Regions from separate parts of the Erwinia magellanica genome, predicted to be linked through region 2. Evidence: predicted binding sites of a transcription regulator. Region 2 holds the regulator's gene; each other region holds the start of a gene.

Region 1 (10,176 bases), on a different contig from region 2:
CGTCCCCTGGTCAATGAAAGAGATAAGCTCGACAGCGCAGGAAGCCAGTAAGCCGCCTCCGTTGTCAGTAGTCCACCGTCACACCTTCTGTTGTTTCAGCTTCTGTTCTGCAACTCCCTTCCGTTCATCCCGCCCGTAACGGGCATTTAGTCACATCACTCTCCCCCGGAGGTCTTTATGATCGAAGTAAACTGCTTTGCTGATTTAAGAACCACTGCGCCAGTAAAAGCTGGTGATATCGCGGCTCTGAAACGCTATTACGATAAAGATTCGAGTTTTCATGGTGGCGGCGATTTTGTCGGTTTCCTGGGCACTACCTCACTCAGTGATGATGGTGGCTCTTTAGCAAAAGGGAACGGCTTCTACTGGAAGCGCATCATTAATGATACTGAACAGGTGAACCTCTACCATTTTGGCGCTAAAGGGGATGGCATCACTGATGATACGGATGCGTTTAAAAGGATGTTCAGCTGGTCGCAATCTTATGACGTGAATGCGAAAGATATTGGTGTTCGCTTTCCGGCCGGGAAATTTTTCATCTCGCCGGTGGATCTGTCGATCAGCGAAATTCCCTGCTTCGCACTTTATGGGGACGACGCACCCTATGGTGTGACGCCGCGCACGGTGATCGTCTCCGATAAATCCTTTAACACAGTATTTAAAGTCAATGCCCGCCGTACCATTATTCGCGGTATCAGCTGGAACGGGCAGGCCAATGCGGATACCGTTGCCAATACTGGCGCTATCACTCAGGCTATGCTCTCAAACGTGCAGCCCTTTTTTGAAAACACCACGATAGAAGGGCAGTTCGTTAACATCCGCTGCTTCCGCGCGCAGAACAACGGCGGTACGGTGATCAAACTTCTGGATACGCTGGATACCCGCTTTGATCAAATCTACACCCAAAATACCTACGCCCGCGTATTTGATATCGGCTGGTCTAACTCACCCAATGGTGTCTGGGACCACTCAACCGCCGTTGAGCTTTCCAACGCCAATTTCCAGTATGGCTATGGTGATGCCACGCTGGTGATGCCGCGAATGACCCAGGGTATGATCCGCAACGTCTGGATTGAACATACCCGCTTTCCGGGGGATCTGAGTAACGGGCAGTGGATTATCGATGCGCTGAGCGTGGAGGATTGCGATAACCCGCTGTTGCTGAATAACAGCCGCGTACAGATGCGCCAGCTCAACCTTCAGGCTGGCTCAAAGGTCAATCTTGATAACACTTCTGAACGCTGGTTATCAGGTTATGAGAGTGGCTGGCGTCGGGATGAGAATTTCGGCACCACCATGACCGGTTCAATGAAAGCGGGGTGGTACACCGGCTATAAACTGACGAATATCTCAGATAAGGACAACTGGTACCGTATTGGCAAATTTGTCTTTCCAAAGATTAACCAGCAATGGACGCTGGAGTTTATCAGCAAACTTTCAACGGCCAATCCCTCCGGTATAGCGACTAATCCCTTACAGACTGTCTCATCCGGCGTGACCTGGCTCAATTTGCAGCGCTGCGTCAGCTCAGTGTGGGCAGATATGTTTCATCGGGGGCTGACCGCAGTGCTGGACGTTAAGTATCAGCGAAGTTACCAGAACATCGTTGAGGTGTGGGTAAAACTAAAAGCGGGCAGCGGTGACACGATGTTTAATCTCCGTTCAACTGGGCCAACGCGATTCGAATCGGGGGAGTGTTCCTTGTTTACGCCGGATCTGAGTGAGGTCATGGATTTGACAACGCTGGGAACGGCTACGCCAAGCGCACGCCTCAGTATTCACAACGGGCTGGCAGGGATAGGAGCAAATGAAAATGGCGTGGTCACCATAGCAACAGCCGAGGCGACAACGCCCGCTACCAGTGCGCCGGTAGGGTATATCACCCTTAACGTTAACGGTGTGGATCGCAAAATTCCTTACTATGGCTGAAAAATCGCAGATAACCTAAAACCGCCTCCCCAGGGCGGTTTTTTTTTAAGTGTAAATTTATTTACTTTTTAAGGGGAGAAAGGGCTGGTAGTGGGCCTGAAACGATGAAATAGTGAAGCTGTATCTCCAGGACTAATCTGTTTTTTTCAGCGGATTTTCCCGATGTGGTCAGATAAAAGGCCTTTTTGGGCAAAAAAGCAGAAAAACAGGCCAAAAAGCGATCCTGCCAAAAATCAAGACTTGAGATGGCGGAGCGTTGGTCCGTAAAATAGGGCCAAAACACAAATCAGGAGAATTCTGTGTCAGAAGCTGCCACTTTAGAAGACGATCTTAACCGGCTTGAAGAAGCAAAGAATATCGCGCTCGGCTGGCGTATCGTGGGCCAGATGGAGCCACATACTCTGGAGGATGCCATCCAGATGCTGCGTGACAGCTCTGCCCATGCGGCGAAGGTGTACGAGCTGCTCTATGCAGAAATTGCACACCGCTCTAAATAGTCCGCCTGTTTTCGCCTGTCAGGCCAGCCGCGTATTACCGGCTAAGCGATGATCTCTCCAGGCTTCCCAACATTTTGTGGGGTCGATATCCTGGTAGCCACGCAGTGGGTCCATGGTGCGTAAAAGTTCGTCCGGCACTGAAATGCAGGTGGCGCCATCACGAAGGGTTTCAACTTCATGCTGCGTTAACGGGTAGCCTTTTTGCGCTTCTGCCTTTTCCAGCAAGGCAGCCAGGGAAGGGATAAACAGTATTGCCATGCCTGACGTTCTCATGAGATTTATGCTGTACAGATTTTCGGCATTGAGCGGCGAAACTTTAGCAATTCCCAGATAATAAGGCAGGAAAGCGAGGCAGGAAAAACTGGGGATCAGAAGCTGAAGCGGTGGTAAATCATCAGCACAGTTAAGATATAACGAAAAAAATGCCCGCAGAGCGAATCATAACGGGCCAACACCAGGGAAACTTAATACGTTAAGCCTGGCATGTTGTGACGGGAATGCAACGCGAAAATCGGTCCGGGTGCGCATAACATTAAAATATTTCAACGAATAGTCCTGTTGTGGTTCAAAATTCTTCAGAGATCAGCCACTGGTCCGCTTCATCGAACATTTCTTCAATAATTCTCAACATTACCGACTTATCACTTTTACTGGCATCGGTCTTTACGCCATTGGCCTGCATGGGTTTAACCTTCACTTCTGCTTCAGGAAAAACGCGCTGAATACGTTTGGTCAGCTCGGTCAAAATCAGCTCCTGAGCATTGGGCAGTCCGGCGACGTTGCGCTTATCGTAAATCAGTTCAACAAACATGGCTTCTTCCTGGTTATAAATGCTGTATAAAAATACAGTTATTGTCCGCAATCTTCAATGAAAATTTCGCAGATAGTGGTCATTTAAAAGCCACGCAGCCCGCTAAATGGGTGAAATGAAGTCACTTCTCCGCAACTATCATCAAATTCCAAAAATCGCCTGGGTTACACTGCTTCTTCCCGAACAAAAAAGTGGAGCAAATCATGAAAAAATTATCTTATATCGCAGGGATTCTGGCTGGAGGTTTGTTGCTTGCGGGTTGCAGCAGCGACCACATATTGCACATGAAAGATGGCTCTACCGTGGTGGTTCAGGGCAAACCCAAAGTAGACAGCGCCACCGGCATGGTGGTTTATACCGATGAGCAGGGGCAGCAGCAGGCTGTGAACCAGGATCAAATTAAAGAGATGAGTTCGCTGAATAAGTAGATCCCGGCAGGCAATTCTTCACACTTAAGTCAAACATGGGCAGCTTCCTGTGATACGCTTTCTGCTAATTACTGAATTAAATCAGAGAGTACTGTCCGGAGAACCCTGCCCATGTTCCGCACTATCGCCGCTGGATGTCTTATTGCCTGTGCCTCCTTTACCGTTGGGGCAACCAGTGATTCGCCCAGGCTCAATACTAAATTTCAAATCAGCTGTCCCGGTCGTCCGACCATGACCGTCACCAAAGCGCAATATGGTTTGACCACGCTGATGTGGCCTGGCGATCATTTCCAGATTGCGGCCGGCAAGCAGCGCTCTGAAACCGAAAATGGCGATAAGGTGTCGATTGTGCTGTTCCGTAATGGCGATCAGATGGTGGTAAACCAGTCTGATGAGAATATTTTCTTCTCCTACGATGGCGCAAACAAGCTGGTTTCCTGTACGCGCAGCAGCGAAAGGGATAACAATGCTGTGGAACTGCAACGTACCGACGCTTCTGGTCATCTGGCGTCCTGATCTCGTCTCACTCATATACTTAAGGAAAAGAGCATGGAACTAACCGTTACGCCTCGCCCTACGCCGGAAGATTTAGCCGAGATCCGTGCAGCGATGATCGCCTTTAATGCCGGTCATATTAATATTGATGAGATGAAAGATATCGGGGTATTTATCACTGGCCCCGACGGAAAAAAACTGGGCGGGCTGACGGGCTCAACCATTGGAAACTGGCTGCGGATTGATATGCTGTGGGTCAGTGAAGCCCTGCGCGGGCAGGGGGCAGGCACCAGGTTAATTCGGGCAGCAGAGGAAGAGGCCCGCCAGCGTGGGTGTCTCTACGCACAGGTAGACACAGCAAGTTTTCAGGCCAGACCCTTTTACGAAAAGATGGGTTTCACCGTTCAGCTTATGCTTGATAACTACCCGCGCGTGCATCAAAGAATTTACCTGACCAAAACGTTGTAGGCGTTACTCGCTCAGCCGCTGGCGCAGATCCAGCGGCGAATTTTCTGCCTCATCCAGCAGCGCCAGCCACTGGCGCATATCCACTTCCTGCCAGGCAAGATGACCTGCGGTAGTGCCCATCAGCACCACATCCGGTCTTAGCGCCCGGTAAAACTCTATCGACTTCTTTAAATCGGCCTCGTTGCTTTCAGGAACCAATACCGTTATCCAGCGATCCTGAGAGAGGGTGATGGTATCACCTACAAAGAGATAGGTTTTGCCATACGGGGAGGCGTAAAGGTAGCTGGTGCTGCCAGGGGTGTGTCCGGGCGTGGGAACAACATGAAAGCTGCCGCAGTGTAGCTCAGCCTGATTAAAGGTGTCGTCAGGCTCTGCAAAAGGACTCACCGGCCCCAGCGCGCGGGTATGGCAGTAGAGCGCTGAGTTAAAACGTGACTGCAAAATGCGCGCGCCCGGTCCTGCCTCATGCCAGTGGGTAAGATAATGGCGGATCATGCCGCCTAAATCCTCAATTGCCTGATGGTCGCTCAGATTTTCCACGCGGGAAATCAGTAAATTGCCACGCATATGTTGCAGCAAAAAACCGTGCATCATCAGTTCCGGTTCATTTTTACTCGCCGAAAACTCCGGTGTGGAAACCCAGAGATCCTCATACAGCTGCTTCATAGGCGCTCCAGGAGTTAGCGAAGCGTCGGATGCCCTGATATCGTCAGCGTACTGTCTCTACCTTTGACCTGCAAATGACCCTGCGCACCTAAAGGTAGCGTTACGGTATTCCAGTGATGGCCAAATTCAAGACCGGTGACCAGCGGTATGCCTGTCACCTGACGAATCAGCGTCCAGACGCTGTCGAAGTCATAGCCATTGTCATAATCTGTCAGGGTTGCCCCGGTAAAACTCCCCAGCACTATCGCTTTCTGACGTGCCAGAATGCCACTTTGTGCCAGCTGCAACAGCATTCTCTCCACGCGGAAAGGGTGCTCGTTAACATCTTCAATCACCAGGATGCCCTCTTCGATCTCAGGCAGCCAGGGCGTTCCGGCCAGGGAGGCGATCATCGCCAGATTGCCGCCCCAGATTTTTCCGGTGACGTTGACCTCTTGCGGCTCTGTTTGCCAGCTAAGAATTAATTCAGGCGAAGTCAGAGCGCGCCAGAAGTGCTCCACCGTGAATTCAGATAAAACCTTAGCGCCAAAGTTACCCGTCAGCATCGGTCCGCTGAAAGAGACAGCGCCATGGTCAAGCAGCGCAAGCTGGATAACCGTGAAGTCACTGTGACCACAAAGCGCTACCGGATTATCCCGCAGCCAGCCAGCCAGGGAGGCGCGCGCCAACTGAGGAAGCAGCCTGGTGGCGCCATAACCACCCCGCACGGCCAGTACGATATCCGGGCATGTTTTCAGCGCAGGCAGGCCGTTGAGATCCTGTAAGCGATCTGTCTCATTTCCGGCAAAACGCTGGTCACGACGGGCAATCACCTCACTGTTTAAAACCTGATGACCCTGCGCACGCAGTCGTTCAACAGCCAGCTGCGCAGCCTGCTGATTATGACAATAGCCAGAAGGAGCGATCAGATGAAAAGTGCGGGGAGTAATGGACATAATATTCACTTTTATCCTTAATGCGGTTAAAGAGTTATCGCAAATCAACGGCATTACGTTTACTGGCGTACGGCAATGTCGCTTTTAAAGGCTAAGTGGGCAATTTTTATGCAGTGAAAAAGGGATTTTTTACGCCACTTAGGGTCCAATACCTTTGATGATGACGAAAAGCGTGAATGAAGTCACTCGCAAGCGTAGAAATTTCAGAGTTTCGGCAATTTTATCCTGTCTGGCGCAAGCTATTATAAAAGCGCGAGGCTAAGGCTCAGAGGATGAATATAGCGTGAGAAAGATAAAAACGGTGGCGATAGTGAGCGTGTTATTGCTGGCAGGCTGTGCCAGCGAACCGCATAAAAGAACCATAACGCAGCAGCAAACGCCGTTAACACAGGCACCGCCTGTAAAAGTCGCTCAGGCCTGGTCGATGTTCACGGAGAGTGCGGCTAATAACTACGGCGTTGACCAGAAGCTGGTTGAGGCGATCATTTCAGTCGAGTCGGGCGGCAATCCAACGGTAGTCAGCAAGTCGAATGCCATTGGATTGATGCAGATTAAAGCCTCCACCGCAGGACGCGAGGTTTATCGGGTTCAGGGGCGCCGCGGGCAGCCAAGCAGTAAAGAGCTGCGGGATCCGGTAAGAAACATCGATATCGGCACGGCTTATCTGAAGATTTTGCAGGATCAGTCGCTGGCAGGGATCCGCGACCCCAAAACGCTGCGCTATGCCACTATTGTTTCCTATGCCAACGGCGCAGGGGCGTTGCTGAGAACCTTCTCGCGCGATCGCGATCGTGCTATAGCGATGATCAATGCCATGTCGCCGGAAGAATTTTACCAGCATGTGCAGAATAAACACCCTGCGGCACAGGCTCCCCGCTATCTCTGGAAAGTCACTACCGCTTACCGCACCATCTGATGCTAACCGGTGTGCTCTTCTCTGGCACACCGGGGGCTTTTATGCGGTTGAGCAGGGGATCTTCTTCGAAGAGGGAGAGAGCGTCTTGCCCACCCTGGCTGTGCTTTTTGGCATAAAAGGTAGAGCTGTTAACCCTGATTATGCAGAAAAGTGCGTGTCAGCCCAGGGGCTGATACCTGACCTGCCTTTCTCTTTATCACTCTTCTGCCAGGCTGGCGTCATTACTGAAAACGTTTCGCTTTATCGCGGGCAAGCCGCTCCAGAGAGAAGATAATCTGTTGTAGTGAGCGCTCCTCACCTGCATTCAGTGAACTGAAGCGAAAGCTGAGTCGAGGCGTTACCACAGTTTCATTTTTATTGCCGACCACGCTGCGTTTACCGATGTGAATCAGACAGGCGTCTACTTCAAAGCGGCCATAGTCACCAAGCTCAACGCGAAGTTTTTTGAACGTCTCTCCGCCATGCAAAGAGTCAGGGATCGGCGAGTCACCAAGCACGGCAACGCCGCCCAGTGAGAGATCCTGGAGGCGCATCCGGCCTTCACCGCTGCCGTCCGGCCACTGCGCATAGCAATAAAAAATGGGGTCAAGCGGCGCAGAAACGCGGAAAAACTCGCGGCGCTGGATCATCCACAACAGGTCGGGCAGGGCAGCGCTAAAAGCAGGCAGCCCTTCAAACTTATCTTCCTGTAGGACACCAAGCGCAAATTCCACTTTTGCGCCATGCGTTTCAGCCGTGAAATGCAGCTCTTCTGCTGCAACAGCCATCTGGTTTTCATAATCATTACTGCCAAGGTCGAGGATCAGGCGATCCTGATCGGCATCCAGCAAGCGGGTAATAAACTGGCCGCGACTGTGCGATACCAGGATAGGCGTCTGATTTTTCAACAGATTCTTAAGTACGCCAAGCACAGCCAGCGGGCCGCGCTTCAGGTACTGTTCTTTATTTTCTTCTTCTTTCACATCCCACTCCAGTTGAATGTAAGAACACGCGCTTTCAGCGGTATACGTCGAATTATCGGCAATAAAAGAGGGGGCTTTAGCCCGCCAGGAAAAAAAATTTCTGAAAAAGTTTAGATTTAAATCACAGAGTTAGAATCCTGACCTATACTTACCCCGTCTAATCAGCAAGCCACAAGGAGCAGTAAATGGGTATTTTGTCATGGATCATTTTTGGATTGATCGCAGGGATTATCGCCAAATGGATTATGCCGGGTAAAGATGGCGGTGGAATTATCATCACCGTGATCCTGGGCGTTATCGGTGCCGTAGTCGGGGGCTGGATCAGCACCCTGTTTGGCTTCGGCAGAGTAGATGGCTTCAACTTCGGCAGCTTTGTCGTTGCGGTTATTGGTGCGATTGTCGTGCTGTGGATTTACCGCAAAGTGAGAAGCTGACCTACTGGCTGCAAAGAAAAGGGAGACGATTATCGTCTCCCTTTTTTTATGCCCCCGAGCCGGGCGTCAGCTTACCCAATGAAAAATTCACGGGTCCCGGCTCGGAATGCACTTATATCCGGTCAGAAATCATAGCCTACAGTAGCGACCACGGTGCGCTCAGCGCCCCAGTAGCAGTAACCGGTGCCGTAACAGGCAGAAACGTAATCACGATCGGTCACGTTATTGGCGTTCACCTGCACAAATGCCCCTTTCAGGCTGCTGTTCCAGGCACCCAGATCGGCGCGTACTGAAGCGTCGAACAAGGTAGTGGAGGGCAGGCGAGTGGTGTTTTCATTGTCTGCCCACTGTTTGCCGATGTAACGCACGCCAGCGCCCACGCTGATACCCCAGTCTAACTGATATTTCGCCCAGGCCGACGCCATAGAGTTTGGCGTGACGTAAGGCGTGTGGCCGTCGTTGCCATCCACAGAATCTTTGAAGCGAACATGGCTCAGGGTGTAGTTGGCGATGGTGCTCAGACGTGGCGTGATCTGGTTATGCGCTTCCAGTTCAATGCCCTGCGAATGCACTTTTCCTGCCGGTTCATAGTAAGAACCTACCACCACCCGGTTGCCCACATCTTTCTGCGTCAGATCGTAGAGGGCAACGGAGTAGAGATCGGATGTGCCGTTTGGCTGATATTTCACCCCGGCTTCATATTGCTCTGAGGTGGTGGGCTTCAGCAGATTATCATTGGCATCAGAGAGTGACTGCGGCGTAATAGCCTGGCTGTAGCTGGCGTAAGGCGAGATGCCGTTATCAAAGGCGTAGAGCAGGGCGGCACGGCCACTGATGTGATCATCCTGTCGACGATGTTTAGTGCTGGTGGAGTAAGTTTCGTTTTCCGACACGATGCGATCGTAGCGGCCAGAGAGATCCAGATGCCATTTCTGCCAGATCATCTCATCCTGCAAATAGACGCCGGTCTGATAATAACGACGCTGCGAATGAACAAAGTCGTAGTTCTGACGGCTGCCCACAGCCTGGCCAGTCAGGGCATTAAGCTGATTTGCCGGGCCGCTGGCATCGCTTAAATCATTTTTGTACTGATGGTATTCGCCACCCAGCACCACTTTATGCTCGACTTCGCCCGTGGCGAAATCCGCCTCCAGCTGGTTATCGATAGCAAAAGCATCAAGCGATGAACGTGACCCAGAATAGTAGCGGTTTAACAGATCGGGATTGGCGCTGTCCCAGCCTATCTGATAAACCTGATCCAAATCGACATTAGAGTGGGAATAGCTGGCATTGGAACGGAACGCCCAGGTGTCATTGAAGCGATGCGAGAATTCGTAGCTGTAAATCTGTTCATTACGCTTGAACTGGTCCAGCGAGCTGTCGCCATCGTAAAAGCCATTACTGAGCTTACGACCATTGTGTTCCGTGATGCTGCCGTCGCCTGGCACGGCACTGTGATAGCCGCCTGAGGGATCTTTTTGCAGATAAGCGCGCAGCAGCAGCGAGGTATCTTCATCCGGCTGCCAGAGCAGAGAAGGAGAAATAGCATACTTCTCTTCGCGAGTGTGATCGTACTGCGTATCGCTGTTGCGGGTGATACCCGTCAGGCGATACGCCAACTGGTCATTGATCGCA
Region 2 (10,176 bases):
ACCGTGTTCGGTAGCCATGCGGCGAAGCGACACCATAGGCGAAAAACGCACAAAGCTGTCGCGGCCTAACCAGAGCACGGCAAAGAATTTCTGTACACCATTCAGCACGCGCAGATGGGGTTGATCGTCACCCTGCACTTCGCGGCCAGGTGCCCGACCAAACATCACCGAGACCGGCACCATCTGCACATCCAGCAAAGGATTGCTGCGGTGGAGATCCAGGTACTCATGGAAGAGTTTCACCGACTCCACGTTTGGCACGAAATAGGGGAAAACACGCGGCCCGTCATGGATAAAGACGTGACGAGGCAGTACCGTTCCGTCGATTTCAAGCGGCTCCAGCGGATCGGGGAGATCCTGTTTGCGGCACTGTTCACGCAGCGCCAGCAGATCGGCCTTTGAATCATAGGGCAGCACATACATAATAGGGCGCGATGTGTCGAGCGACAGCTCAGTGACCGGCTCGGCAGGAATCGCTTTACTCTTTACCAGAAATTTAACCGGTAAATTCAATAGTTTATAATATAAATTACGCCAACCTGACATAGACAACATGAAGCCTCTTGTTAGCAAAGCGCCGCAAGCATACCAGAAAGCGCCAGTGAGATCTGTGGTGTTGCAAATTGTGCGCCACCCAGACATTGACGTTAATCATCACAAAGGGTTCCCTCATTATGGCAAATAACGTCACCGGACTGACCCGCATTATAAAAGCCGCTGGCTACTCGTGGAAAGGAATACGCGCTGCCTGGCAAAACGAGGCGGCTTTTCGGCAGGAGGCGGTGGCTGCCGTTATTGCCACCCTCGTCGCCTGCTGGCTCGACGTGGATGCCATTACGCGAGTGCTGCTGATAGGGTCTGTGGTGCTGGTCATCATCGTAGAGATCCTCAATAGTGCGCTGGAGGCGGTGGTGGACCGTATTGGCAGTGAATTCCATCCGTTGTCTGGCCGCGCGAAGGACATGGGCTCTGCTGCTGTGCTGCTGACGATATTACTCGCTATTTTTGTGTGGGTAATGCTGTTAATGGGTTAATTACGGGATGTTTTCCCGTTTTTAGCGAACCGCCGCTATTTAAGCAGGTTTAGGTTTTCAATGCGCAAATACCTGTATATACTCACAGTCGACTGTATAAACAACCAGGGGGCGGGATGAAAGCACTAACGGCAAGGCAGCAGCAGGTTTATGACCTGATACGCGACCACATTAACCAGACCGGCATGCCACCGACGCGGGCGGAAATTGCTGCGCAGCTCGGCTTCCGTTCCCCTAATGCGGCTGAAGAGCACCTCAAAGCGCTGGCGCGTAAAGGCGTGATTGAAATTGTCTCTGGCGCATCACGCGGTATCCGCCTGATGATGGAAGATGAGACAGGGTTGCCGCTGATAGGGCGCGTTGCTGCCGGGGAGCCTTTACTGGCAGAGCAGCATATTGAAGGGCATTTCAAGGTGGATCCGGGCCTGTTTAAACCCGGTGCCGATTTCCTGCTGCGCGTCAGCGGGATGTCGATGAAAGACATCGGTATTATGGATGGCGACCTGCTTGCCGTGCATAAAACTCAGGATGTCCGTAACGGCCAGGTAGTGGTGGCGCGTATTGATGATGAGGTCACGGTAAAACGCCTTAAAAAACAGGGAAATATTGTGCATTTACTCCCTGAAAACAGCGATTTCCAACCGATCGTTGTCGACCTGCGTCAGCAGACGCTGTCGATTGAAGGGCTGGCCGTGGGCGTGATCCGCAACGGTAACTGGCTCTAACGATCGGGGCCGGGCGCACCCTCAGAGCGGTGCGTCATTGGTATCGCGGCACCGGCCTGGTGCCGCGATAGTGCTTATTAGCCAGTCGCACAGTGGATGATAATGCGATTATTTTCCCCCTCGGATAAACATCTCTGGCGGCTGGCGCTGCCAATGATCCTGTCAAATATCACCGTGCCGCTACTGGGGCTGGTGGATACGGCGGTCGTTGGCCATCTGGATAAGCCTGCCTATCTTGGTGGCGTAGCCGTTGGCACCACGGCCACCAGCTTTCTCTTTATGCTGCTGCTGTTTTTACGCATGAGTACTACCGGCCTCACGGCACAAGCTTTTGGCGCCGGAGATAAACCTGCTCTGGCTCGTGCGCTGATGCAACCCCTCCTGATAGCCGTGGCCGCTGGCCTGCTGTTTGTTCTCCTGAAATCTCCCTTAACGCATCTTGCGCTTTCCCTTGTTGGGGGCGACAAAGAGGTGCTGCATCAGGCCGCCCTGTTTATGAATATTCGCTGGCTCAGCGCACCCGCCACGCTGGCGAATCTGGTGCTGCTTGGCTGGCTGCTGGGCGTTCAGTATGCGCGAGCGCCGGTGATCCTGCTGGTGGTGGGGAACGTGGTGAATATCGCGCTGGATCTCTGGTTGGTGATTGGCCTGAAATGGGGCGTGCAGGGTGCCGCTGCCGCGACGGCCATAGCGGAATATGTCACCATGATTATCGGTTTAGTGATGGTGTGGCGCGTGCTGAAGCTGCGCGGTATTTCGCTGCCGGTGTTAAAAACGGCCTGGCGGGGCAACATCGGGCGGCTGTTGCGTCTCAATCGCGACATTATGCTGCGCTCCCTGCTGCTGCAACTCTGCTTCGCCTCACTGACGGTTCTGGGGGCGCGGCTGGGGGGCGAAGTTGTCGCCGTCAATGCGGTGCTGCTTATGTTCCTGACATTTACGGCCTATGCGCTGGATGGCTTTGCCTATGCCGTTGAAGCCTGCTCTGGCGAGGCCTTTGGGGCCAAAAACGCAGAGAAGTTGCTCTCCGTCTGGCGCGCCGCCTGTCGTCAGGCAGGGCTTGTGGCGCTGGCTTTTTCCCTGATTTATGGTCTTACAGGGCCGCAGATAGTCGCCTTGCTGACCTCCATTCCGTCCCTGCAACAGCAGGCCGACAGTTACCTGTTCTGGCAGATCGTGCTGCCCCTCTGCGGAGTCTGGTGCTATCTGCTTGATGGTATGTTTATCGGTGCAACGCGAGCCAGCGAAATGCGTAATGGTATGGTGATTGCGGCTGCGGGGTATGGCCTGACGCTGTTTACCGTTCCGCTGCTGGGCAACCATGGGCTGTGGCTTGCAGTGACGGTATTCCTGCTGCTGCGTGGGCTGACGCTCTGGCTTATCTGGCGTCGACACTGGCAAAACAACAGCTGGTTCGCGCAGTGAAATTATTTGTTACTCTCCTCTGCCGCTTCGTTAATGGCTGATTTACAACGCCTTTTTACAGGGCGCGTTGTGCATCGGTTTTGATTCTGGCGTAAAATTTTGCCAAACAGAGCAAGATTCTAATCTTCTACTATAATTATCGTATGTCAGGCGATTGAGCAGCGTTTTATGTTGTTGCTCTCAGTTTCGCTGACAAGATAATCCTAAAGCTGTGTAAACCTAAGGTCGAGGAGAGACAAGATGAATAAAGACGAAGCCGGCGGTAACTGGAAACAGTTGAAAGGTAAGTTTAAAGAAAAATGGGGCAAGCTGACCGATGACGACATGACTGTTGTTGAAGGCAAACGCGATCAGCTTGTTGGCAAGATTCAGGAACGTTACGGTTATGGTAAAGACCAGGCTGAGAAAGAACTCAGCGAATGGGAAACCCATAATAACCACCGTTTCTGACAGCCAGAGAATTCTCTGACAAGAATTTAGCGTTTCAGGACGATGCTCCTACCCAGGCACATGGACTGTGCCACTTAATCCCTTCAGACACCTTGTTTACTCTCGCCCTTCAAATAGATAATTCACTCTTCTGGCACCATCCCTCCGCGGCAAAATCCCTGTATAGCATCCATTTGAGCCTGTCTGCTCTGTAGCAAATTTTCAGTGTAAGTTTGTCACTTCACAGGGCAACCAGTCTGCGTTACAGAGAACCAGCGCTTTTGCTTTAGGCCCGCCTTGTGGCAGCGCTCCTGACCCGGCAAATTTTTATTATTCCGCATCTGAAGCCCGCGCTTTTAAGCGTTAATGCTTCTTAACGCCCGCGTTTCTTCGGGGCGGGGGTATGATCGTGCTGGCACGCATCCTGATGGGTACAGGCTTCAACTTCAACGCAAGTATGGCATAAACCATGAGCTTCAATAACGCTATGCGCCAGGGCGAATCCGGAAGTTAGTGCCAGTGATTTCAGGATATTCTCCACGCCTTCCGCCTGCTGTTCCGCGACGGAACCACACCTGTCGCAAATTAACATGGCTGATGTGTGTGAAGGTTGTTCGAAATGATGGCAAACCACATAGCTGTTCGTCGATTCCACGCGGTGGACAAAACCCTGCTCCAGCAGAAAATCGAGCGCGCGATAGATGGTAGGCGGCTTGGCCTGAGGCTCTGATGCTCTCAGCAAGTCCAGCAGGTCATAAGCACTGATCGCACCCTGATGCTGGCTCATTAAGCGCAGCACTTCCAGGCGTTGAGGCGTCAGCCTGACATTACGTTGCTGGCAGATCGTTTCCGCCTGCGACAGGATTTTTTCAGGACTGCTTATGCTCATAACTTTCCCCTCAGGCCAGATCAGATTGTTATGTTATCACGCCCACCGCAAAACGCCGAATTCAGGCAACACGCCTCTCTCAGCCAGGTTTTACGGCGCTAAATCATTGAACTTACGCTGGAACTGAAAGAGATTTGCACTAAAGCTAACCTGTTAACGCCCGTTAATGAATTGAGCGCCAGTAAACTGTGCCAAAGAATATCCATAAAACTTTATTAATGTGAATTGCAGCCTGTGCGGATAATCGGTACTTTGTTACGGCGGTTATAGTGCATTTAAGATAAAAAAAACGTTACGGACAGCTTATGAATCTGCCTGCTAACAGATAAATAAAACGGCAATAAGCCGAAAAGCCCCACCATTGTTACTTACTTCTCAGCAATGAAACGCTGCCTCTATGTCCATTATTCAGGCAGCAGAAAACTTCACGCTTTTAACGGCGTTTTCCTCTTTGTCTGGATGGGTCTCAAGTAAAAATGGTAAAATTAATCCGTAAGTTGAACAGCTTTTCCCGCCCTGTAGTATTTCCCATTTTATTTTTGGCTCCCCTCAGCGCTCTGGCCGCCGGTAACTATTACGATGCGCGCAACGATGCCATGGGCGGTACAGGTGTTGCCTCTTCCACTTACGGCACTGCCGTACTGGCAAACCCGGCGTTGATGACCAAAGCGCAGCCGGACGACACGGTAAGTATTATCCTTCCGGCAGCGGGTTTGCAGGTCACGGATAAAAACAAGCTGATTGATAAGGTTGATGACCTGACTGACAGCGTTGACCGTTATCAGGATCTGGCGGGTAGTCTTACCAGCTTTGCCGATTATCCAAAAGTTCAGGCAGCAGCGGGTGATTTAGCCAGCCAGCTACGCGGCATCAAAGGTAATCGGGCATCGGGCACGGCAGGCGCAGCCCTTGCGGTCACTGTTCCGAATGAAGTTCTGCCGTTTGCCTTTGTAACTAAAGCCTATGGAACCGCAAGCGTGAGAACGGACGTTACGCAAAGCGACATCGACTATTTGCAGGGTGTAGCTGATGGCACCGTTTTCCCACAGCCTGGCGATCAGGACAAGTTGACCTCTGCCGGATTAGGGCGCGGCGCGATTGTCTATGATTACGGCATTGCCGTAGCGCATGAGTTTACTGTTGCCGGGCATCCGGTTTCTGTAGGTGTGACCCCTAAGCTGCAAAAAACCTACCTCTATAACTACAGCGCCTCGGTTTATAACTACGACAAATCAGACTTCAAAAAGGGCCGCTATAAAAACGACGATACCGGCTTCAACATTGATGCGGGTGTGGCAACGGACGTAGGAGATAACTGGACGCTGGGCCTGAGCGCGCAGAACCTGATTTCCCGCAATCTGGATACCAAAGAGGTTAACGGCTACAAGGATACTTACCAGATTAGCCCTGTCGTTACGCCTGGCGTCGCTTTCCATACCGAACGGCTCACCGCCGCGCTGGATGTGGACGTAACCCCAACCAAGCGTTTTAAAACGCAGGAAGAGAGCCAGTATGCCGGTGTGGGTGCCGAATACCGTCTGCTGAGCTGGTTGCAGCTGCGCGCCGGTTATCGGGCGGATATGAAGTCTAACGATACTAACGTTTATACCGCCGGTTTCGGTCTGTCACCCTTTAACAAGGTGCATCTGGATCTGGCCGGCATGAAAGGGGATGACAACACCTGGGGCGCGGTTGCTCAGCTGAACTTCACCTTCTGAGTCTTCTCTCAGGTCAGGGCGCATTCTGAATGCGCCCTTTTTTCGTTATGGCTCTCTCGCAGCCCGGCGGGTAATGCTTGCCGCCGCCGGGCATGTTATCATTGTGCACATTATCGTCATTTGTTAATCACACCGAGTTTGCGCGCTTTATGACCCCAATTTATCCTGCACACCGTTTTTCCGTCGCCCCTATGCTTGACTGGACCGATCGCCACTGCCGTTATTTCCTGCGTCAGCTGACGCAGCATTCGCTGCTCTATACCGAGATGGTAACCACCGGCGCTATTATTCATGGCAAAGGCGATTACCTGGCCTGGAATCAGCTGGAGCAGCCTGTGGCCCTACAGCTTGGCGGTTTTGATGCTGCTGCGCTGGCAGAGTGCGCAGCCCAGGCAGAAGCGCGCGGCTATAACGAAATCAATCTTAACGTGGGCTGCCCTTCAGACCGCGTGCAGAACGGGCGTTTCGGTGCCTGTCTGATGGGGGAACCCGCACTGGTGGCGGATGGGATCAAAGCGATGCGCGACAGGGTTTCTCTCCCGGTGACGGTGAAAACCCGTATTGGTATTGATGAGCAGGAGAGTTACGAGTTCCTGTGTGACTTCGTTCGCCAGGTATCAGAGCAGGGCGGCTGCGAGACGTTTATCATCCATGCGCGTAAAGCCTGGCTTTCCGGTCTCAGCCCGAAAGAGAACCGCGAGATCCCGCCGCTGGATTACCAGCGTGTGTATCAGCTGAAGCGTGATTTCCCGCATCTGACCATCTCAATTAACGGCGGCGTGAAGTCGCTGGAAGAAGCCAAAGTGCATTTACAGCACGTTGATGGCGTGATGATGGGGCGCGAAGCCTATCAGAACCCTGGCCTGCTGGCGCAGGTTGACCGCGAACTGTTTGGCAGTACGGTGCCGGACGCCGATCCTGTTGCCGTGGTTCGCGCCATGTACCCCTATATTGAGGCGGAGCTGGCAAAGGGCACCTATCTGGGCCACATCACCCGTCATATGCTTGGCCTGTTCCAGGGGATTCCTGGCGCCCGTCAGTGGCGTCGCCATCTCAGCGAAAATGCGCACAAGCCTGGCGCTAATATCGAGACGGTAGAGCAGGCGCTGGCGCTGGTTGCGGATAAAATCCCGAAAGCCGTTTAACGAAAGCTCTGGCCGCGTTGCTACACAGGTAACGCGGCATAGCCGGAAGTGCGTTTTACAAGCTTCCGGGAATCTCAGGTTCTGGCTGACACTCCTGACAGCCTGTCCGAAATACCCACCTCATTTTGTTTCCTTAAAAACGGGCATTTCTTTTTCCGGGATGCTGCTGTAAAAAAATTAGTCAGTTACTGACCAATAATTGACTTTTTTAACCACTTAATACCGCGCCCTGTTTTAATATTATTCAAATAATCAATAACTTAATCTTTTAATGTGGCTGGCACGATTCTTGTAACAGGTCTTGCAGAGATCTTACGTGGAGGAGAATCTTCAATGGAAATCCTGTTTGTACTCGGCTTCTTCCTGATGCTGTTGTTGACTGGTGTTTCGCTGCTGGGCATCGTCGCCGCGCTGGTTGTAGCGACCTTTGTGATGTTGTTTGGCGGGATGTTGGCTATTGTTATAAAAATGTTGCCTTGGCTGGCGCTGGCGGTAGTTTCAGTCTGGCTATATCGCGCTTATAAAAAGCCAAAGTCCAAAGCAGACCGCTGGTTATCACGGTAATATCAATGAGTTGGCGGGAAAACCTGCGGTAAAAAATGCGCTCTGGATCACAGCCTGTGATATTGCACAGACGAAATGGTAATTAAACATATTATTTACTTATGAACTCTGGCAGGATGCTTTTATTGAATTGACACGAATTCATCGCTCTGACCCTACAACCAGCGCGAACTAAAAAAAAAAGGGGCTTCCTGCGGGAAGCCCTGTTTGCGTCTGGCGATCAGGGAATCAACAGACTGGAGCCTTGCGTAGCGCGGCTCTCCAGCGTCTTATGCGCCTGCTGCGCATCCTTAAGGGCAAACTTCTGCTGCTCCGGCACATCAACTTTAATAGCGCCGCTGCCAATGAGCGAAAACAGCTCATTACTTGCCTGCGTCAGCGCATCACGCGTGGTGATATAGCCGTTCAGTGAAGGGCGGGTCACATACAACGACCCTTTCTGGTTGAGGATTGCCAGATTCACACCGCTGACCGGGCCGGAAGAGTTGCCGAAGCTCACCATCAGCCCGCGACGTTGCAGAGAGTCCAGCGAAGCTTCCCAGGTATCTTTGCCGACCGAATCATACACCACGCGTACCTTCTTGCCGTCGGTAAGCTCGGCAACGCGTCTGGCGATATCTTCTTCACGATAATTGATGGTGGCCCAGGCACCCGCCTCTTTCGCACGCTGTGCTTTTTCTGCGGAACCCACGGTACCAATCAAATGCGCGCCCAGCGCTTTTGCCCACTGACAGGCAATCAGGCCGACTCCGCCTGCGGCTGCCTGAAACAGGAAGATTTCATCGGGCTGTACGACATAGGTCTGGCGCAGTAAATAGTGAACCGTCAGGCCTTTGAGGAAAGAGGCAGCGGCCTGCTCGTAAGAGATGTTCTCTGGCAACAGGGCCAGCTTATCAACGTGCACAGCATGATAATCGCTGTAAGCGCCTAAAGCGGACTGAGCATACACCACGCGATCGCCAGGCTTTACGGCCGTGACGCCTTCGCCCACGCTGTGTACCACGCCAGCAGCTTCGGTGCCCAGACCGCAAGGCAGCGAGGCGGGATAAAGCCCGCTGCGCACGTAGGTATCAATATAATTAATGCCTATCGCTTTGTGCTCAACCACCACCTCTCCGGCCTGTGGCTCGGGCATTGCTGTCTCAATCAGCTGCATCACTTCCGGGCCGCCATGCTGGCTGATTTGTATACGTTTTGCCATGCTTACTCCTGTGGGTTCCGCGTCATTGAGAGAGGACGCCAGCAGCCCAAAAGGGTATACTTGCCCGTCCCCACACTATTCGGTATTGCATCACTATGGCAGGAAATAAACCCACCAACAAATCCGGTGAAAACCGTGAACCTCGCGACAGACAGATGGAAGGGTTGAAGCTGCCTCCCCATTCGCTGGAAGCAGAGCAGTCCGTGTTGGGCGGGTTAATGCTGGATAATGAGCGCTGGGATAACGTCTCTGAACGCGTCGCGGCACTCGACTTCTTCAGCCGTCCGCACCGGATGATCTTCAGCGAAATGCAGCGCCTTCTGGAGCAGGGCAAACCCATTGACCTGATCACGCTTTCCGAGTCGCTGGAAACCAAAAACGAGCTTAACCTGGTAGGCGGCTTTGCCTATCTGGCTGAGCTGTCTAAAAACACGCCAAGTGCGGCCAACATCGGCGCTTATGCCGATATCGTGCGTGAACGTGCGGTTGTGCGTGAAATGATTTCAGTCGCCAACGAAATTGCCGATGCGGGCTACGATCCGCAGGGGCGCACCAGCGAAGATCTGCTGGATCTGGCGGAATCGCGCGTGTTCCAGATAGCTGAAAGCAGAGCGAATAAAGACACCGGGCCGAAAAGCGTCGATCAAATCCTTGAGGCAACGATCTCGCGGATCGAGTCGCTCTATCAGACGCCCCATGATGGCGTTACCGGCGTGGACACCGGCTACCATGATCTTAATAAAAAGACCGCCGGTTTGCAGCGTTCAGATCTGATTATCGTCGCGGCTCGTCCGGCAATGGGTAAAACCACCTTCGCCATGAACCTGTGCGAAAACGCCGCGATGCTCCAGGATAAACCGGTACTGATTTTTAGTCTTGAGATGCCAGGCGAACAGATCATGATGCGTATGCTGGCCTCGCTTTCGCGCGTGGATCAGACCCGTATTCGTACCGGCCAGCTGGATGATGAGGACTGGGCGCGTATCTCCAGCACCATGGGTATTCTGCTGGAGAAAAAGAACATGTTTATTGATGACTCCTCCGGC
Region 3 (10,176 bases), on a different contig from region 2:
ATCTGAGCTTTAACATCTGCCGGACGGCGTTCGGGAAGGTTTTTTTTCGGCTGGCTGGTACAGCCTGCCAGCACCATCAGGGCCAGCAGGGAAAGGCGTTTAGGATAACTCATTACTTTCCTTGTTTTTCAACGGCTAATCCCCTCAGGGTACAGAGCGCAACGGCAGGAAGCTATCACATCGGCTCCTGAATCCTCCATGGCGCTACTTCCAGCGTGCGGCAGAGTGATGGTCGCTGTCACGGGACTCCACCCAACGGTCACCCTCCGGCGTCGCTTCCCGTTTCCAGAACGGTGCGCGGGTTTTCAGGTAATCCATAATGAATTCAGCAGCGGCAAACGCGCCTGCCCGGTGCGCCCCGCTAACACCCACCATCACGATCTCATCGCCGGGGAATAACTCGCCGATGCGATGGATAACCGTGACACGCTGCATTGGCCAACGGCCACGCGCTTCGGCGACAATCTCTGCCAGCGCTTTTTCAGTCATGCCCGGATAGTGTTCCAGCGTCAGCGCCGACACGTTATCCCCCAGGTTGTGATTTCGCACTTTCCCGGTAAAGGTCACTACGGCACCATCTTCATCACAGGCCGCCAGCCAGCGATACTCTTCGCCCATATCAAAGGGTGCCGCCCCAACCCTGATCCTCGTCTCCATCTCAGCCTCCGGTTACCGGTGGGAAGAAGGCGACTTCGTCACCCGCTTTCAGCACATGCTGCGGCGAAACCAGCGTTTGATTCACCGCAGCAAGGATTTTCCCGGACTCCAGCGCCAGCGCCCAGCGGTCGCCTTTGGCAGCCAGCGCCGCACGCAGGGCTTCTACCGTGGCGTAATCCTGCGTCATGGTCATGCTTCCGGTTCCTACCAGCTCACGTACCTGAGCAAAAAACAGCACATTAATCATGGGGAACCGCCTGGAAATCACCCGACTTGCCGCCGCTTTTGCTGAGCAAACGACACTGCTCAATGCTGATATCTTTCTGCACCGCTTTACACATATCGTAGATGGTCAGCGCCGCCACGGAAGCCGCCGTCAGCGCTTCCATCTCCACGCCCGTTTTGCCTGTCAGTCGGCAGAGCGACTCAATACGCACCTGACTGTTAGCCTCATCGGCAAACAGCGTCACCTCCACCTTGCTGAGCAACAGAGGATGGCAAAGCGGGATCAGCTCCCAGGTTCGCTTGGCAGCCTGAATGCCGGCGATGCGCGCGGTGGCAAACACATCTCCTTTGTGGTGGCTGCCGTCGATAATCATTTTCAGCGTGTCGGGATGCATTTTGACAAACGCTTCGGCGCGCGCTTCACGTACGGTTTCGCTCTTGGCAGAAACATCCACCATGTGCGCCTCGCCAGAGGCATTAATATGGGTTAACTGAGACATAAATCAGGGCTTCTTCACGTGTGAAACAAAATGACAGGGACGGGTACGGGCATCGAGCTGATCCTGAATAATCCGCTCCCAGGCAAGCTGGCAGGCACCGGTAGAACCCGGCACCGCAAAAATCACCGTCTGATTAGCGATGCCCGCCACGGCACGGCTCTGAAGCGTGGAGGAGCCGATATCTTCATAGGAGATCATGCGGAACAATTCGCCGAACCCTTCAATTTCGCGGTCGAACAGCGGCAGCAGCGCTTCAGGCGTGCTGTTTTTACTGTTAAATCCTGTCCCGCCGTTGACCAGCACCACCTGCACATCGCTGCTGGCAATCCAGCTGGAGACAACGGCCCGGATGCGATAGCGATCGTCTTTCACCAGCGCATGGTCCAGCACCTGATGCCCCGCTTCCGTCAGCGCCTCGCGCAGATAGTCGCCAGAACTGTCGCTGGCAGCATCGCGGCTGTCAGAAACGGTCAGTACTGCCACGTTAAGCGGCATAAATTCAGCCGAAGGTTTAGCCATGTTCACGTCCTTAATGTTAACCGCCGATATAAGAGAGATTCTGCGTGATGCCGGTATTGCCCTGATGCAGGAAATGCGTCTGCTTTTTGGTACGAAGGCTGGCGGCAATCCTTTCCTGCAATTCGGCCTGCTGCCCATCATTTTGCAGCAGATCACGCAGGGAAACCCCGCCATCGCCGAACAGGCAGAGATGCAGCTTGCCGGTAGCAGAGACCCGCAGCCGGTTACAGGTAGCGCAGAAATCTTTTTCGTAAGGCATGATCAGGCCAATCTCGCCCTGATAATCAGGGTGACGGAACACCTGAGCAGGCCCCGCGCTGCGCTCCCCTGGCTGACGGATCCAGCCCTGCATAATCAGCTGGTCGCGGATCACTTCGCCAGAGACATGATGTTTGCGGAACAGATTGCCGCCGTCGCCTGTCTCCATCAACTCGATAAAACGTAGCTGAATGGGCCGGGTGCGGATCCACGTAAGGAAGGTCTGAAGGCTGTTATGGTTGATGTCGCGCATCAGCACAGTATTCACTTTCACTTTGCTGAAACCGGCTTCAAATGCTGCATCAATGCCGCTCATCACCTGGTGGAATTTATCCTGACCGGTGATGGCATGAAACTGACGGGCGTCCAGACTGTCGATGCTGACGTTCAGCGCGGTAAGACCGGCATCGCGCCACTGCGCCACGTCGCGGGCCAGACGGTAGCCATTGGTCGTCACCGCCAGCTGGCGAATAGCGCTGTTTTCGCGCACGGCAGCGATGATTTCGGTGAAATCCCGGCGCAGGGAGGGTTCTCCGCCCGTCAGACGCACTTTTTCCGTCCCCGCAGCGGCGAAGGCACGGGTAACGCGCCGGATCTCATCCAGCGAAAGGAAGCTTTTATTGCTGGTGCCCTGGGGTTTATAGCCATCAGGCAGACAGTAGTTGCAACGAAAATTGCAGACGTCTGTGATCGACAGACGCAGGTAATAGAACTTGCGATCGAAGTTATCAGTAAATTGTGACACCAGAACACCTTTCCAAAACGGGAGATGCAGGCATTTCTTTCTGCACCCTGGCAACGCGTGGTTGCGGCCAATACTCCATATCCGATGACGTAGGCGTAGAGGCTAAGTGTGATTTACCGCACATCGGCAAACCTTGGTGTGAAAATTCTAGCGCTATTGTGTGAGGGATGCCAGAAGAGAGTTTCGCTATGTATTTGGATATATAACGTATTTTGCCGTATTTTAGTCACACATTACGCTAAAATAGCCTTATCAGCGCGTTACGTCTCGCCTCAAACAAACTTAAGCCAAGGAATTTTATGCGTAATCGCACGTTAGCCGATCTCGACAGGGTAGTGGCATTGGGCGGCGGACACGGCCTGGGCCGCGTGATGTCTGCGCTTTCTCCGTTAGGATCCCGGCTGACTGGTATTGTCACCACTACAGATAACGGTGGATCTACCGGGCGCATTCGTCGCTCTGAAGGGGGGATCGCCTGGGGTGATATGCGCAACTGCCTCAATCAGCTGATTGCCGAACCCAGCGTGGCCTCCGCCATGTTTGAATATCGCTTCAGCGGCAACGGCGAACTGGCGGGTCATAATCTGGGAAACCTGATGCTAAAAGCGCTGGATCATCTCAGCGTTCGCCCTTTTGAAGCGATCAATCTGATCCGTAATCTGCTTAAAGTGGACGCCTTCCTGATCCCGATGTCAGAGCAGCCAGTGGATCTGGTGGCTGTCGACAGTGAAGGCAACCATGTTTATGGCGAAACCGCTATCGATCAGATGCAGCAGCCGCCGCAGGAGCTGATGCTTTCCCCTCTCGTCAGCGCAACCAGGGAAGCCATTGAAGCGGTGGCAGAAGCAGATTTAATTCTGATTGGCCCCGGCAGTTTCTACACCAGCCTGATGCCGGTGCTGCTGATGCCTGATATGGCGCAGGCGCTGCGCCGCACGCCAGCCACCATGGTGTTTATTGGCAACCTGGGCCGGGAGCTGAGTCCGGCGACGGCGCAGCTGACGCTGGAAGGGAAACTGACGATGATGGAAAAATATATCGGCAAAAAGGTGATTGATGCCGTGGTGGTTGGCCCCGCTGTCGATACCCGTAAGGTAACCGACAGAGTGGTTATTCAGGAACCGCTGGAAGCCGCGGATATTAAATATCGCCACGACCGCCAGCTGCTACATATTGCCATTGAACATGCGATTCAGGCGATTAAGTCCGCCTGAAGGCGTTACCCTCGCCCCCGCTGCGCAACTTCAGATAATCCTCCGGGGCGGAACAGCTGCCGCCCACTCCTGCTCTGAGGATGCTTTACCCCCCACGCCTCTTTTAAGAAGCGGCGATAAACAGCTCGCGTACCTGATGAAGCTGGTCACGCACGTTAGCCGCTTCTTCAAACTCCAGGTTCTGCGCATGCTCCTGCATCCGCGCCTCCAGCTCGTGGATTTTCTTCTGTAGCCCTTTCGGCGAGAGATCCAGGTAAGGGGTGTCATCTTCCACAATAGCGCGTTGCGACTTGCCGCGACCTTTGGTTTTGTTCTTGTTGATCCCCTGCCCCAGCTCAAGAATATCGGCAATTTTCTTGTTCAGGCCCTGCGGTACAATGCCGTTCTCCTCGTTATAGATCTGCTGCTTCTCACGACGGCGCTCGGTTTCACTGATGGCCCGCGCCATAGAGGGGGTAATTTTATCACCGTAGAGGATTGCCTTACCGTTAAGGTTACGCGCCGCGCGTCCGATAGTCTGGATCAACGAGCGTTCTGAACGCAGGAAGCCCTCTTTGTCGGCATCCAGGATGGCAACCAGCGAGACTTCTGGCATATCCAGCCCTTCCCGTAACAGGTTGATCCCTACCAGCACATCAAATTTCCCCAGACGCAGGTCACGGATGATTTCGACGCGCTCCACGGTATCAATGTCAGAGTGCAGGTAACGTACCCGCTCACCATGCTCTTCCAGATACTCGGTGAGATCTTCTGCCATTCGCTTGGTCAGCACCGTCACCAGCACGCGCTCGTTGATGGCGACACGCTTACGGATCTCCGACAGCAGATCGTCGACCTGCGTCCCCACCGGGCGCACTTCAATCAGCGGATCAAGCAGGCCGGTAGGACGGACGACCTGATCGATCACCTCACCGCCCGACTTCTCCAGCTCGTAGTTGCCCGGCGTGGCGGAGACATAAATGGTTTGCGGTGCCAGTCCTTCAAACTCCTCAAACTTCATCGGACGGTTGTCCAGCGCCGAGGGCAGGCGGAAACCATACTCTACCAGCGTCTCTTTACGCGCGCGGTCACCGCGGTACATGCCGCCAATTTGCGGGATAGTAACGTGAGATTCGTCAATCACCAGCAGGCCATCTGCGGGCAGATAATCGAAGAGCGTAGGCGGCGCTTCGCCCGGCCCTCGGCCGGAAAGATAGCGCGAGTAGTTTTCAATGCCCGAGCAGTAACCCAGCTCATTCATCATCTCCAGATCAAACTGGGTGCGCTGGGAAATGCGCTGCTCTTCCAGCAGTTTATTATTCTCCAGTAAGGTTTTACGCCGATCGGCCAGTTCCACCTTGATCTCTTCCATCGCCTGGAGAATACGCTCACGCGGCGTAACGTAGTGGGTTTTGGGATAGATGGTGTAACGCGGAATCACAGAGCTAATCTGCCCGGTTAACGGGTCAAAAATCGACAGCCGCTCCACCTCTTCATCAAACAGCTCCACGCGCAGCGCATAGTCATCTGACTCTGCCGGGAAGATATCAATGACCTCACCGCGCACGCGGAAGGTGCCGCGCTGAAATGCCTGATCGTTGCGGGTGTACTGCAACTCCGAGAGCCTGCGAAGGATAGCGCGCTGGTCGATAACCATGCCCCTGGTCAGGTGCAGCATCATTTTCAGATAGAGATCGGGATCGCCCAGACCATAAATGGCCGAGACTGACGCCACCACAATCACATCCCGCCTTTCCAGCAGCGCTTTGGTGGCGGAGAGACGCATCTGCTCAATATGCTCATTTACTGAGGCATCTTTCTCGATAAAAGTATCTGAGCTGGGTACGTAGGCTTCAGGCTGATAGTAATCGTAATAGGAGACGAAATATTCCACCGCGTTGTCCGGGAAGAACTCTTTCATCTCGCCGTAGAGCTGCGCGGCCAGCGTTTTGTTGGGCGCCAGCACCATGGTTGGACGATTGAGATCGGCTATCACGTTGGCGACGGTAAAGGTTTTTCCGGAGCCGGTTACCCCGAGCAGCGTCTGATGCGCCAGCCCATCTTCCAGCCCCTCTTCCAGGCGACGGATCGCCTCGGGCTGGTCGCCAGCGGGTTTGAAATCGGAGTTGAGTTTAAAGACTTTGCTCATTGAATGGCTACCTGGTGATGAAGTGCAAACCTAATTTTACTCTGCCACACCGATTTTACCAGCAAAAAAGACTGGATATAATCACAGTTATTTTGCAAGATGAAGAAGCGAGTGGAGCAGCGGTGCCGTCAGGGTATAGCCCAGCGTTACTTCTGCTACAGCCTGGCAGGGTTATCCCCAAGAGGGTAGTAACTTTAACAATTGTCAAGCTTCACTGACAAAATGCAGGCGCCATTATATCGGCGGAGTTTATGCGGCTTGATTTTAAATAACTGATTGATTTCACTTGTTTTATCCCCAAAGACGAGTTTCGCATCACTTCGTGCTCAACCCGCGCCCGCTCTCGCCTGGCGTAAGTTTTCAGACGTTCATGCACATGGTTATCCACAGGAATGGTGGATAACTGATTTCAGCGCCCGCCCCGTCTGCTGTGTATAAATCGTTACCTCCCTGCCGCGGCCCCCACAAATATTTTTTTTGCATTATTTTCGCCTGTGGCTTCAGGATTGGGGCCAGCCAAGAGCATAGATCCCTGATTGCCGCCACCCTTTTCTCAGCGATTTTTTCACTTTGATGACAGCCCCCGATAGCCTCTGAGACAGGCGGTTGCACCAGGAATGATTCTTACTCAGCACCGAGTGAGTGCAGCAGAATATTACCTGGAGCAATTATTTAACGTTTATTACCAATCACGGGCGCTGATTATCAGCTTCCCTGCTGTTTTCCCCGCTTTAAGCCAGGTTGGCCTGTCAATTGCAAGATCCACGGTAACCGCCTCACGCTTTCTTAACACCAGAGCGAGAAGCCCGAAGCCGCAGGCGTTTCGCTGGAAACGTTGACGACTGTTTGCCACACGACGCAGAGCGGATGCAACCAGGTGCGATCGAAAACTGTCTGGAGGAGAGTGTCAGATGCTCAGCTTACGTTCAATCAACCAATTTTATGGTCAGAATCACATCTTGTGGGATGTTGATCTGGATCTAGCCCCCGGCACCTGTACCGGGGTTCTGGGGCGGCCTGGCATGGGGAAAACCACGCTGGTCAACTGCATCATGGGTCATCTGCCCATTAACAGCGGGTCGATGATCTGGCAGGAGGCGAATCTTCCTCCCAAGGATCTGCTGCTGCAACCAATGGAACAGCGCGCCGCGCTGGGCATTGGCTACGTGCCGCAGGGGCGGCAAATCTTCTCCCAGCTCAGCGTGGAGGAGAATTTACAGATCGCCTTGCTGGCCGGTGCCGGACTGGCGTGCCACAAAGCGATTCCGCAAATGGTGTATGACCTGTTTCCGGCGCTCTACTCTTTGCGACATCAGCGCAGCGGGGAGCTACAGATGGACCAGCAGCAGCAGTTAGCACTTGCCAGGGCGCTGGTGTTACAGCCGAAGCTGTTGATTCTGGATGAGCCAACCGAGGGCATGTCGCCGTGGCTGGAAGAGGAGATGGGCAACCTGATCCACCGGCTGAACCATGATTTCGGGCTGACGATTTTGCTGCTTGAACAGCGTATCTCTTTTATCCGCAAGGTCGCGGATTACTTTTTGCTGTTGCATCGCGGGCGCAATGTGGCCCATGGCAAAGTCGCTCAGCTGAATGAGAGCATGGTAAACACCTGGCTTAGGGTATCCTGATAGTCAGAATGAGCGATTCCGGGGCTGTCTCCCCGGAATCAGCATGGCTGAACGGTAATTACTGCGGTAAACGCAGATAGTGCCCCAGATGATCAAACTCATCGGCGTGAGTCAGCCAGGGGATCTCTCCCAGCAGCGGCGCAGGTAAACGCTGTTTTAACGTCGCCAGATACTCCTGGTGCCGTTTTCCCGCAGGCTGGATCCCATTGGCTATCCAGCCTGCCAGACGCAGGCCACTGGCTTGTATCGCCTGTGCCGTTAACAGGGCATGATTGATACAGCCTAACTTCACCCCAACCACCAGCACCACCGGCAGCTGTTCCTGCTGCACCCAGTCGGCAAACGTCGTGGTGGCAGAGAGCGGTGTGAACCAGCCTCCGGCGCCTTCAGTAAGCACCCAGTCTGCCTGTTGTGTTATGGCGGCCAGACCAGCCGAGAGACGTTCAAAGGTGATGGGTCTGCCCTCTTCTTCACTGACAATATGCGGCGAGGTAGGCTCTTCAAAAGCCAGCGGGTTGATGAGGTCATAAGGTAGCGCCGGCACGCTGTTTTTTTGCAGCGCCAGCGCATCGCTGTTACGCAAGCCTTCCGGCGTAACGTCACAGCCTGACGCCACCGGTTTGTAGCCCACGCTACAAAAACCAGCCGCTCTGGCAGCCTGGAGCAGTGCGGTACTGGCTACCGTCTTGCCCACTTCCGTATCCGTTCCGGTGATAAACCAGCGTTCACTCACGATCCATTACTCCATACACCAGGTGATAGCTGAGCAGATAGCCCCGGCTGTCGCGCGGCCAGCTCTGCTCAAGCTGTTGAAAATGCCCTCTGCTCAGGCCGCCTTCACGCCTGCCGCCATGCAGATGCGTGGCACCAATCCCCTTAAGCGAACGCAGGGCGCTGAGCACATCGGCAAAGGCCAGAGTCAGGGTCTCTTGCTTCAGCCTCAGCGGCAGCTTGTCTCCGGCCAGCGCAATAGCTTCAACCGGCAGAAAGTGATTAACAGGCGCCGCGAGATCCAGCGGTTGCCAGGCTGTTGTCAGCTCGCTTAAAGAGCCAGCCGACAGCGTTGAAAACAGCACCTGACCGCCGGGAAGCGTCACCCGGTAAAGCTCCGTCAGGGCCAGCCGTAAATCACTGCACCATTGCACCGCCAGATTGCTCCAGCAGAGATCAAACTCAGGGGCAGTGAACGGCAGCGCTTCAATATCCCCTCTCTGATAGCAATCCGCCGTGTGCAGTGAGCGCGCCTGTTCCAGCATTTCTGCTGATAAATCAAGGGCTGTGACCGCATTGCCCGCCTCGCGCCAGCGCTTACTGAACCAGCCAGGACCCGATCCGGCATCAAGTACGCGCTGCCCCTGCTGTTTACGGGCGAAGCCAGCCAGCTTCTCTCCGCAAAGACGCTGCAATTCAGCATGCTGGTTATAGGTGTGTGCGGCGCGGCCAAACGCCCTGGCCACCGCCTGTTTGTTAACCCTTTGCATGATGTAGTCCCTCCAGCAGGCGCTCTATATCTTCCGGCTGATGTGCAGCGCTGAGCGTGATGCGCAGCCTGGCGGTGCCGGGAGGAACGGTAGGCGGACGAATAGCAGTGACCCAACAGCCCTGCTGACGAAGCGTTTCTGCCAGCGCCAGCGCCTGATATTCATCGCCCACAATCATCGGCTGGATAGCCGTGCAGGAAGGCAGCAAAGCAAGCCCGCGCTCGGTGGCTCCCTTACGGAAAAGCGCAATGTTGTGATGCAGACGCAGACGTAGTTCATCACCCTGCTGAACAGCGGTCAGCGAGGCGTGAAGCGCGCAAACCTGGGCGGGAGGCATGGCGGTGCTGTAGATCAGATGGCGGGCAAACTGCAACAGATAATCTGCCGTATCGTCATCGCAAAGAACGGCCGCACCGCTCAGGCCGAACGCTTTGCCAAAGGTCACCACCAACAGCTCAGGTTTTACCTGTTGCTGCCAGCAGCTACCGCGCCCCTGCTCGCCGACGGTGCCGATGCCGTGCGCATCATCCACCATCAGCCAGCTGCCGTGGCGCTCAGAGAGCCTGTGCAGCTCCGCCAGCGGCGCGCTGTCACCGTCCATGCTGAAGACTCCCTCTGTCACTATCAGGGTTTCCCCTTCCGTCCCGCTTTCCAGCAGCTTGCTTAACGAGGCGGGCTGATTGTGGGTAAAACGACGCAGCGTGGCGGGGCTTAGCGAAGCGGCTTCAAGCAGGGAGGCATGGGCAAGCTTATCGGCAAAAATACGATCCTTTTTGCTCAACATCGCCGCAATAACCGCCTGATTTGCCGCAAAACCG

What was found. Region 2 encodes LexA, which represses DNA repair genes until DNA is damaged. Its sites were predicted from a motif close to TNCTGTATGTACATACAGNA; they were not measured.
Region 1: a site for LexA is predicted at 3,258-3,277, ahead of AAH450_RS03420 (DinI-like family protein). Genes of this name have one in related genera too.
Region 3: a site for LexA is predicted at 6,316-6,335, ahead of uvrB (excinuclease ABC subunit UvrB). Genes of this name have one in related genera too.

Annotation. Positions count from the first base shown of each region.
Region 1 is NZ_JBCHVC010000001.1:734,392-744,567, forward strand. It holds gene AAH450_RS03400 (DUF7940 domain-containing protein) at 1-51, shown strand, start outside; gene AAH450_RS03405 (glycosyl hydrolase family 28-related protein) at 178-1,929, shown strand; gene AAH450_RS03410 (hypothetical protein) at 2,229-2,426, shown strand; gene AAH450_RS03415 (hypothetical protein) at 2,445-2,684, opposite strand; gene AAH450_RS03420 (DinI-like family protein) at 2,992-3,237, opposite strand; gene AAH450_RS03425 (YgdI/YgdR family lipoprotein) at 3,441-3,665, shown strand; gene AAH450_RS03430 (hypothetical protein) at 3,777-4,181, shown strand; gene AAH450_RS03435 (GNAT family N-acetyltransferase) at 4,215-4,628, shown strand; gene AAH450_RS03440 (MBL fold metallo-hydrolase) at 4,632-5,294, opposite strand; gene ldcA (muramoyltetrapeptide carboxypeptidase) at 5,309-6,229, opposite strand; gene emtA (membrane-bound lytic murein transglycosylase EmtA) at 6,522-7,145, shown strand; gene AAH450_RS03455 (flagellar brake protein) at 7,367-8,107, opposite strand; gene AAH450_RS03460 (GlsB/YeaQ/YmgE family stress response membrane protein) at 8,293-8,541, shown strand; gene AAH450_RS03465 (TonB-dependent siderophore receptor) at 8,664-10,176, opposite strand, start outside.
Region 2 is NZ_JBCHVC010000003.1:527,711-537,886, reverse strand. It holds gene plsB (glycerol-3-phosphate 1-O-acyltransferase PlsB) at 1-546, opposite strand, end outside; gene AAH450_RS14235 (diacylglycerol kinase) at 675-1,034, shown strand; gene lexA (transcriptional repressor LexA) at 1,151-1,759, shown strand; gene dinF (MATE family efflux transporter DinF) at 1,862-3,184, shown strand; gene AAH450_RS14220 (CsbD family protein) at 3,425-3,634, shown strand; gene zur (zinc uptake transcriptional repressor Zur) at 3,987-4,502, opposite strand; gene AAH450_RS14210 (conjugal transfer protein TraF) at 4,979-6,220, shown strand; gene dusA (tRNA dihydrouridine(20/20a) synthase DusA) at 6,370-7,365, shown strand; gene pspG (envelope stress response protein PspG) at 7,699-7,929, shown strand; gene AAH450_RS14195 (quinone oxidoreductase) at 8,150-9,130, opposite strand; gene dnaB (replicative DNA helicase) at 9,226-10,176, shown strand, end outside.
Region 3 is NZ_JBCHVC010000002.1:548,683-558,858, reverse strand. It holds gene AAH450_RS09950 (DUF1615 domain-containing protein) at 1-77, opposite strand, end outside; gene moaE (molybdopterin synthase catalytic subunit MoaE) at 205-657, opposite strand; gene moaD (molybdopterin synthase sulfur carrier subunit) at 659-904, opposite strand; gene moaC (cyclic pyranopterin monophosphate synthase MoaC) at 897-1,382, opposite strand; gene moaB (molybdenum cofactor biosynthesis protein B) at 1,386-1,901, opposite strand; gene moaA (GTP 3',8-cyclase MoaA) at 1,918-2,907, opposite strand; molybdenum cofactor riboswitch at 2,894-3,024, opposite strand; gene AAH450_RS09920 (gluconeogenesis factor YvcK family protein) at 3,204-4,118, shown strand; gene uvrB (excinuclease ABC subunit UvrB) at 4,222-6,246, opposite strand; gene AAH450_RS09910 (ABC transporter ATP-binding protein) at 7,158-7,877, shown strand; gene bioD (dethiobiotin synthase) at 7,936-8,610, opposite strand; gene bioC (malonyl-ACP O-methyltransferase BioC) at 8,603-9,361, opposite strand; gene bioF (8-amino-7-oxononanoate synthase) at 9,345-10,176, opposite strand, start outside.